Regions from separate parts of the Clostridium sp. CTA-19 genome, predicted to be linked through region 1. Evidence: riboswitches for the same ligand, from Rfam matches in the RefSeq annotation. Region 1 holds a riboswitch; each other region holds the start of a gene.
The links. A riboswitch is a leader RNA that binds a small molecule or an ion and turns the genes downstream of it on or off. The one in region 1 is predicted to bind magnesium.

Region 1 (3,298 bases):
TCAATAACTAACAGATTTTTTTAGTTAAAAGTTAAGAGTGAATAGTTAACAGTTGAGGTTATTACTATTCGTCTTGCTCCTAGTGATTCTTAACTAACTATAGTTGTGCTTATTTTTTCTTAACTGATAACAAAAATTTGATGTATAAATTTAAATTTGAGCTTGTTTCTCTATATAATTATAACATTTACACAAATTAATATAATCTTTTAATTTAGCCATTTTTATATAGAAGGTAGACTATAGTAATTTAGCAATATTGGAACAGTTTTCTCACTTTAAAATTGTTATACTTAGAAAAAAGTTTAGGAGGAAAATTTATGATAAATTATTATGGTAACTTATGTACAGAAATGTATGAGATTTTACACGAAAAAGCTCCAGAAGATGAACTAGCTTTTTATCTTTCATATGCAACATCAAAAATGAAAATTTTTGAACCTTTATGTGGTAGTGGAAGATTTTTAATACCCTTTTATGAAAGTGGATTTAATATTAAAGGACTTGACCTATCTAAAGAAATGTTAAGTAAGCTGACTGAAAAATTACCAGAAGCTCAAGTTACTAATGTATCCCTTGAAAGTTATAATCCTAAAGAACAGTTTGATTATATTTTTATATCCTCTGGTTCCGTATCTTTATTCACTGATATGAATATATGCAAATCTATTCTACAAAAGATATATACATTACTGAAAAAAGGTGGCAAATTTGTATTTGCTGTTGATACAGTAGCCAATAAAGGCCAGAATGAAGATGAATATAAAATTATTGAAAAAGTCAAAACAAGAAATGGACTTGATTTGGTGTTAAAAACTAAAAATATTTATAACCCAACAAATAAAATTCTCTATTCTCCTAGTATTTATGAATTAAGAGATAAGGAAAAAATTATTAAAGCTGAATCAATGGATTTTCAAATAAGATTATATGAATTAGGAGAATTGGAAGAGATTTTATATAAAATAGGTTTTAGTGAAATAAAAGTATATTCTTCTTTTTCTAAAAAAATAGCAAAAGATAATAACGCTGAAATGTTTTTATATGAATGCCAAGTATAACAATAAAAAGGAAGCATTAGATATGTGCTTCCTTTTTATTGTCAGTTTAAAATACTAAATACAACTATAGTTAGTTAAAAGTTATAAATAAAACTTAAAATCAATTTCTTAAAATATTTTTTAATTTTTTCTGAACAAATTTCGACTTTATTCGAGCTTGTTCTTTGTGTGTTTTGCTATAATTAAAACATTTACATAGTCCAATATAATTTCTTCATATAATCATTTTTATTAATTTGTTTAAAAAAAATTCAATTGACATATTCAACAAACATAGCTATACTTTTCATGTAAATGAATATCGCCTCGGTAGGGGAGGTTACTACAAGGATACGGGTTGCTGCCGTAAAAGGATGGAAACATTCTGAACTGGTTAGCAGGTTTTGCCGAACAAAGAAGGCTTAACTTAACGCAACTTCATCGCCTTGCAGAGCCAAAACTTGAACGAGAATGTATTGTTATATGCCTTCGTCACGTTCAAGTTGACGAAGTTTTTTTACGTTATTTTAAAAATATTGGAGGTGAAAAAGAATGGAAGTAGACGGTAGTAGTTTAGACGGTGAAGATACGCATATTTATGACAAAAATTTAATATATTATTTAGTCACATCCAGTCTTTTAAACTGATTATAATGTGACTCCATCTTATAAAAATTCACGTTTAAAATAAATGCAATTAATAGAATCATATCTATACCATCTTCACTGTTTCTTTACTAATATCAATTCACAAGTATTATAAATAAAAAAATAGTAAAACTATATATAGAAATAATAAATTAGGGTTTTTAAAAATGCACTTATTAACCTTTAGTTGTTTATTGTCTTTTTTAAGAATTCGGAGGTGTGAATTATGATAAAAAAAAGAAAAGTGAACACTCAAAGCAAAGCAAATTATTCTACAAATAAACTTTTTAATTTTAGCAAAATGGATTTAGATAAAGTTTATAAAGAGTTGAATACAGAAGTTAATGGACTATCCAAAGAAGAGGTAGAAAAAAGAGCTGAAATATATGGACTAAATGAACTTGCCCATGAAAAACCATCACCATGGTATATTCAATTACTTAAAGCCTTTATCAATCCTTTTATTTTAGTTTTAATAGCACTTGCTATAGTGTCCTTAATCACAGATGTTATATTAGTCTCTCCAGCAGAGAAAAACTTTACAACTGTAGCTGTTATAACAATAATGGTAACGCTAAGTGGTCTTTTACAATTTTTTCAAGAATTTAAATCAGGAAAAGCTGCACAGCAGTTAAAAGCATTAGTTAAAACAACTGCTGCTATATGTAGAAAAGAATCTGGGGTTAAAGAAATAAACATGGCAGACATTGTACCGGGAGATATAGTATATCTTGCCGCTGGAGACATGATTCCTGCTGATGTAAGAATAATAAGTAGTAAGGATTTATTCATTAGCCAATCTTCCTTAACTGGTGAATCAGAGCCAGTAGAAAAATATTCAACATTAAAAAATGACACTAAAGATTTAACTGTCACAGATCTTGATAATATATGTTTATTAGGTACTAATATAATAAGTGGAAGTGCTACAGCTGTGGTTATAGCTACTGGAAATAACACTTATTTAGGTTCAATGGCATTAACTTTAGTTGGCACTAAAACTCAAACTAGTTTTGAAAAAGGAGTAAACAGTGTAAGCGCACTACTTATAAAATTTATGCTTATAATGGTTCCTGTAGTATTTTTAATAAATGGAATTACAAAAGGTGACTGGTTAGAAGCACTAATTTTTGCAATATCAATTGCTGTAGGTCTTACTCCTGAGATGCTACCAATGATTGTAACAACAAACCTTGCAAAAGGTGCTGTTGTAATGGCAAAGCATAAAACTGTAGTTAAAAAACTTGATGCAATACAAAACTTCGGTGCAATGGACGTATTATGTACTGATAAAACAGGTACTTTAACTTGCGATAAAATAGTTGTTGAAAGACACTTAAATATCCACGGTGAAGAAGATTTAAGAGTTTTAAGACATGGATATCTAAACAGTTTTTATCAAACAGGCTTACGTAATTTAATGGATGTTGCAATTTTAGAACATGGAGTAACCAATGGTTTTGATAAGCTTGAAAAAGATTATATAAAAGTAGATGAAATTCCCTTTGATTTTTCTAGAAGAAGAATGTCTGTAGTATTAAAAAATCATGAAGGAAAAAGACAACTTATAACAAAGGGTGCTGTTGAGGAAATGCTTGAAAGTTGCTCTT
Region 2 (3,298 bases), on a different contig from region 1:
AAATAATAGATTAGTATTCTCGCTTATTTGTTACGAATACTTTTTTGGTAAAATACACATATAGTCCAACTATGACTTGATTTCATCTTCTTGTCTTGTGACAAATATGCTTTGAATGTTTGATATCTTATTTCTTTTCATATGCCTAATGAAATTTAAAAAATTTGCATAGGTTTAAACAATTTTAATATTAATAAATTTAAAACATCCGAGGGTAAACCTATACAATTTAGGGGGGATTTTTATGAGTAAAATTGCATTTGTTGGCGGATTGCTAATAGATGGAACAGGAAAAGATTCAATAGAAAATTCACTAGTACTTGTTGAAGACAAGAAAATCGTTTATGCTGGAGAAATGAAAACGATTGAGGATGATTATGAGAAAGTAGAGATAATTGGCAAGACTATTATGCCAGGATTAATAGATAGTCATCTTCACTTTAGTGGAAACTTAACTGATAATGATAGTGATTGGGTACTTGAGCCACCTATACAAAAAACAATAGTAGCAGTTGCTCAAGCACGTGAAGCATTGGAACACGGATTAACATCTGTAGGAGAAATTTCACGTTCAGGAATACATATTCGTAATATGATAGAGGAAGGTATAATACCAGGACCACGTGTTGTAACTACAGGATTAGGATTTTGTAGAACAGCAGGACATGGTGATTCACATAGATTACCGTTAGACTACAATAACGATTCTCATCCTTGGGCAGAACGTATCGATGGACCATGGGAACTTCGTAAGGCTATAAGAAGAAGATTACGTGAAAATCCAGATGCAATTAAGATATGGTCAACAGGTGGAGGCATATGGAGATTAGATGCTAAAGCGGATTCACACTATTGTATGGAAGAAATACAAGCTGTTGTTGATGAATGTAAAATGGTAGGATTACCAGTTTGGTCACATGCAGAAGGATATGAGGGAGCATTAAATTCTTGTAAAGCAGGAGTTTCTGCAATTATACATGGACAAGAATTAAATGAGGAATGTCTTGAGATAATGAAAGAAAAGGATATAACTTTCTGTCCAACTCTTCAATTTTTCTTTGAGTGGTTTACAGTATATGAACCACCATATAGACCAATACATGATAAATATCCAGGTGCAACAATTGCAGAAAAAGAATTAAATCGTATAATAGATAATCTTCAAAATGCAAATAAAAAAGGTATTAGAATTACAGTAGGTTCAGATTCGTTTTGTAGTAGTTTAACTCCATATGGTAAATATGCAATAACTGAAATGTATGCATTAAATAAAGCAGGTCTAACATCAATGGAAACAATAATGGCTGCTACCAAAAATGGAGCTGAAATGCTTAGAATAGATAAAGTAACAGGAACATTAGAAGAAGGAAAATTTGCTGATATTCTTGTAATAAATGGGAATCCATTAGAAGATATAAAAAATATATCCGTAGATAAAATGGACGTAATAATGAAAGAAGGAACTTTTGTTAAAGGAAAATAATTAATTATTTAAAAAGGGTATTCAAAATTTATTTTGAATATCCTTTTCTGTTATTTAGTTGTGTTTTTGATTTAATTTATTAATGAAAATTTTATTATAAATTTAGAGAAACAATAGTATGAGGAATTTATACGTTGATTCAAAAATGTAAAATTTGATTTGACATGTATTATTTAAAGGAATAATATTATATGTGGAAGAAAAATTGAATTGTTAGGTGAGGCTCCTATAAAGACACATGCTACTGCCCAGAAAAATCGAGAGATTCCAATGGGTTAGCAGGAATTATCGCAAAGGTAATTTTTAATGTAGCTGACTACAAGTCTAAGCTTTATAGTGCTAAAGCTCTACAACTAAAAGATACTAGATTTTTTAGCAAGGAGCTGGAAGGTCTTTTTTGTTGTTTTTAATGATATTTGATATCTTTTTATAAATTTTGGAGGTGATATAAATGGACAGCGACCCTTATAGTAGGTGCAATTTTACAAGTAAATATATAGGAGTAGCTTTGAATTCATTTATACACTTTTTATTCCAAGGCTTCTCTTAATTTAAAGGAGGAGTTTGATGAAACTTGAAATGGACAGAGAAGAATTAAAAAGGTTATTACTTTACGGTTCACAAAAGGGAATAGATGAAATAATAGAGGATATACATCCAGCAGACATATTAGATGTACTACATGAAATAGAGGCTGTAGATGTAATCAAAATACTTCATAGAATACCAGAATGGTTAATCGCAGAAGTCATAGACGAAGAAGATGATGAAGAAAAATATGCACTTTTGGTGAATTTTTCCGAGAAAAAGCAAAAAAATATATTAAAAGAAATGTCATCTGATGAAATCGCAGACTTGCTAGGTAGCTTAGATGAAATTGAATCTAAGAGAATTTTAGATAACATGCCAGTTGAAGAAGCTGAAGATGTTAAACAATTGCTTACTTATGCGCCAGATACAGCTGGTGGTATAATGGCAACAGAATATATTTCAATTAAAGAAAATATGACTGTGAAAGAAACATTAAAATATCTTCAAAAAGTTGCTCCAAATGCAGAAAGTGCATATTATCTGTATGTTGTAGATGAAGATGAAAAGTTAAAGGGTGTTGTATCATTAAGAGAAATAGTTGTAAGTCCTTTTGATACAATAATTATTGATGTTTTAAATAGCAACGTTATAAGTGTTCATCATGACATGGACCAGGAAGAAGTTGCACATAGATTTGAAAAATATGGGTTTTTAACAATGCCTGTTATAAATGATGAAGAGCAGATGTTAGGTATTGTAACCGTTGATGATATAATAGATGTTTTAAGAGATGAAACAACTGAGGATATACATCGTCTAGGTGGAGTAGGTGAAAGCGAAAAGGTTAATGGAACACTTTTTGAATCTGTAAGAAGTAGGCTCCCATGGTTATTTGTTAATTTACTTACTGCTATGTTAGCTTCAGCAACAGTAAGTATGTTTGAAGGAACTATAAGTAAAGTTGTTATATTAGCTACATTTATGCCAATAGTTGCAGGAATGGGTGGAAATGCAGGAACGCAGACATTAACAATAGTTGTTAGAGGATTAGCCTTAGGGGAATTAAATTTTGAAAATGCTAAAAAGATTTTCTTTAAAGAAATAGGTGTAGGTTTAACTAATGGACTTTCAGTTGGGATATGTATTTCTATAATAGGTGGATTATGGTCTGGAAAACCTGTATTTGGATTAGTTATTGGACTGGCTATGATTTTAAATATGACAGTAGCTACGACAGCAGGATTTTTAGTTCCATTGACACTTAAAAAATTAAAAATAGATCCA
Region 3 (3,298 bases), on a different contig from region 1:
TATTTTTTAATCCTATTTATTTTTTGTTAAAATTACTATTACTTGTATTTATTTTTCATTTACTTATTTTACTTTACATATGCTCTATTATTCATTTATCGACACTCCTGGTACAGTATTCATAAAAAATAACTGTTTTTATAAAAAATACCTTTTTTATTTTAAATATTCATTACTTTCTCACTATTTTCTATGATTAAAGTATTAAAAAAAGCCATTTAACAATAGGATAAAATACTATTGTTAAATGACCTATATACCTTTAGATTCCTAGTAACAAAGTAGCCACTCCAAAATAAATAATTAATGATAATGCATCTACTATTGTTGTTATTAATGGACTAGCCATTATAGCTGGATCTAATTTTAATTTTTTTGCTACTATTGGTAATACACAACCTACTACCTTTGCTATAACAATAGTAAAAAATAATGTTATACTAACTGTTGCTGAAATAGCTAACCCAACCTTTTGTAAATAATATATTCTAAAGAAGTTAACAATGGATAAAATTACACCAACTATTAAACTAACTCTAATTTCTTTCCAAATTACTTTTAAAACGTCTCCCATTTCTATTTGACCTAATGCTAAACCTCTTATTATAAGTGTGGATGATTGAGAACCTGCATTTCCACCTGTATCCATAAGCATAGGGATAAATGCTGCTAAAATTACAACTGATTGCAATACATCATCATATTTTTGTATTATAGCTCCTGTAAATGTAGCTGAAATCATAAGAATTAACAGCCATATAATTCTATTTTTTGCTAGTTTAAAAACACCAGTTTCTAAATATTCTTCTTCTGATGGCTCCATAGCTGCCATTTTTTGAATATCTTCTGTATTCTCCTGTTCTATTATGTCAACTATATCATCTATCGTAATTATTCCTACTAATCTTTTTTCGTTATCTACTACTGGCATTGCTGTAAAGTCATATTTTTTAAACTTATCAGCAACATCTTCCTGATCCTCTAGCGTATTGCAATAAATCACATTGCTTTTCATAATGTCTTCTATTTGCGTATAGTCATCATTCAATATCAACTGTCTAATAGATAAAACACCTTGTAACTTTCTATCTTTATCAATTATATAACAAGTATCTATAGTTTCTTTATCTATTCCATTTTTCTTTATATGTGATATAGCCTCTTCTACTGTCATCTTTTTCTTTAGACTCATATACTCTATGGTCATTATACTTCCTGCTGAATTTTCAGGATAATTTAAAAAGGAATTAATTTGTTTTCTCTTTCCTTCTTTAGTGTTTTTTAAAACCCTACTTACAACATTTGAAGGCAGTTCTTCTAAAATATCTATAGTATCATCTAAAAAAATCCTATCCATTATAATTCTAAGTTCATCATCGTTTATTGCTTCTATAATATAATGAATATCCTCTTTATTCATATAAGAAAATACTTCTGCTGCTAAATCTTTAGATAAAATTCTAAATGCTATTAGCATAGTTTCACTATCTAACTCTTCTAATAATTGTGCTATATCTGCTGGATTTTCATTCTGTAATAAATGTTTCGCTTCAACAAATTTATTTTTTCTTATTAGCTCTACTATTTTTTTGAATTCCATTTGCAATACCTCCTATTTAGGTACTGCTATTCACACTATTTACCTATATATTATAAACTTTTAAATAGTATATTATAATTGTTTATATATTTATTAGTAACTGCATGAATAGCAGCCATTACCAATTTGCCTATAATAAAACTACTGGCTCCATCATCCATGGCAGTCACCTCCTAAAATTTATTTTTAAAACAAAATAAAAATCCCTCAACCTATTAAGTAGAGAGATTTAAAATCAAAATAAAGCTATATTTAAAATTCTAAAATCTAATTTTCCTTAATACGTTGAGTTTTAGCTCTGTAAGACGTAGAGTTCTTCTCAGCCACATTAGATAAAACCTTAATTCGATAGTATCTGCTAACCCATTGGCGTCTCTGGACATTTCTGGGCAGTGGCGTATTTTCATACAGTAACCTCACCTAACAAGATAATTAATTTTTAATTTTGTTATATAATTTAATGATACTATTATCAATAACTAAAGTAAACCCTTACCTATTGTTTTTGTAGAAGATTTTATGATCTTGCCATTTTCCATTTATATATAGATAATTTTTACTTACACCAAGTTCCTCAAAACCACATGCCTTTAATACACCTTGCGATTTTTCATTTGTTATCATTGTACTTGCTTCAATTCTATGTAATCCTAGTTCTTTAAAAGCAAATCCAATAGCAAGCCTTACAGCCTCTTTCATATAACCCTTTCCTTGGTATTCTTCATCAATTGAATATCCTATAAATGCATTTTTAAAAACACCCATAACAATATTGTTAATTCTTATTCTTCCTATAAATTTATTTTTTAGATATATTCCAAAATGAGCTGATTCGCCTTTTATAAATTGTTTGTAACTTTCTATCAAACTTTGTTTTTGACTTTCTATAGTGTAGAATCCCTCATCTCTATATGGTTCAAAAGGCGTTAAAAACTTCCTATTCCTTATATAATAATTTAATAAATCATTACTTTCTTGTGGAGTTAATACCTTTAATTTTATATTTACACCTTTTAAATTTGTTCCTAAATTAATATAATGAGATTTATACATACTTTCTGTTATACCAAATAAAAGTTCATATTCATACTTATTACAATTATTTATAATATTATCTTGTAATATTCCTTCAAGTTCAAAACCTATATTTGTAAATGCATTAGTATCTAGTTCTTCACTACATAAGACATTTACCTTATTTACCTTATGATTATTAAATAAGATGTTTAACATAATCTTTAAAGTATCTAACATATACTCATAGCTATTATTTTCTTTATAAAATTTTAGCCTAAACAAACAATTTTTATTAACTTCATCAATTTCAATTATATATATTCTGCCAATTGTTATTCCTAATCTATCTTTTATTGTATATTCTTTATTTCTACCTTTTGCTACAACCAAATCAACTAAAGCACTTTTATTCATCATAAATCCCTACCTCAAACTAAAGTTTTTGTATTTCTATAAGTCAAAATCAAGAATGCTATGGAAATTACTAAACTAATTGGTATTAAATAAAATGCTTTTTCAGTACCTATAACATCACTAAGATTTCCTATAAATTTATTTAGTAACATATTGATAGTACTTGAAGTTGTAATTATTATTCCAGACATATATATAGCATTTTCTTTAAAGGTATTACCAATAGTACTTACCACAGTTGGAAATGTAATAGCAAAAAATAATCCT

Region 2: another riboswitch for magnesium. It lies ahead of mgtE (magnesium transporter); the one in region 1 lies ahead of mgtA (magnesium-translocating P-type ATPase).
Region 3: another riboswitch for magnesium. It lies ahead of mgtE (magnesium transporter); the one in region 1 lies ahead of mgtA (magnesium-translocating P-type ATPase).

What each region holds. Positions count from the first base shown of each region.
Region 1 covers NZ_BAAABH010000045.1:6,673-9,970, forward strand. The annotation lists gene ACYUE0_RS16445 (class I SAM-dependent methyltransferase) at 321-1,061, shown strand; M-box (ykoK) riboswitch at 1,360-1,520, shown strand; gene mgtA (magnesium-translocating P-type ATPase) at 1,915-3,298, shown strand, end outside.
Region 2 covers NZ_BAAABH010000007.1:57,798-61,095, forward strand. The annotation lists gene ACYUE0_RS05635 (metal-dependent hydrolase family protein) at 245-1,483, shown strand; M-box (ykoK) riboswitch at 1,686-1,848, shown strand; gene mgtE (magnesium transporter) at 2,051-3,298, shown strand, end outside.
Region 3 covers NZ_BAAABH010000052.1:11,528-14,825, reverse strand. The annotation lists gene mgtE (magnesium transporter) at 263-1,600, opposite strand; M-box (ykoK) riboswitch at 1,870-2,035, opposite strand; gene ACYUE0_RS17025 (GNAT family N-acetyltransferase) at 2,093-3,031, opposite strand; gene ACYUE0_RS17020 (MFS transporter) at 3,046-3,298, opposite strand, start outside.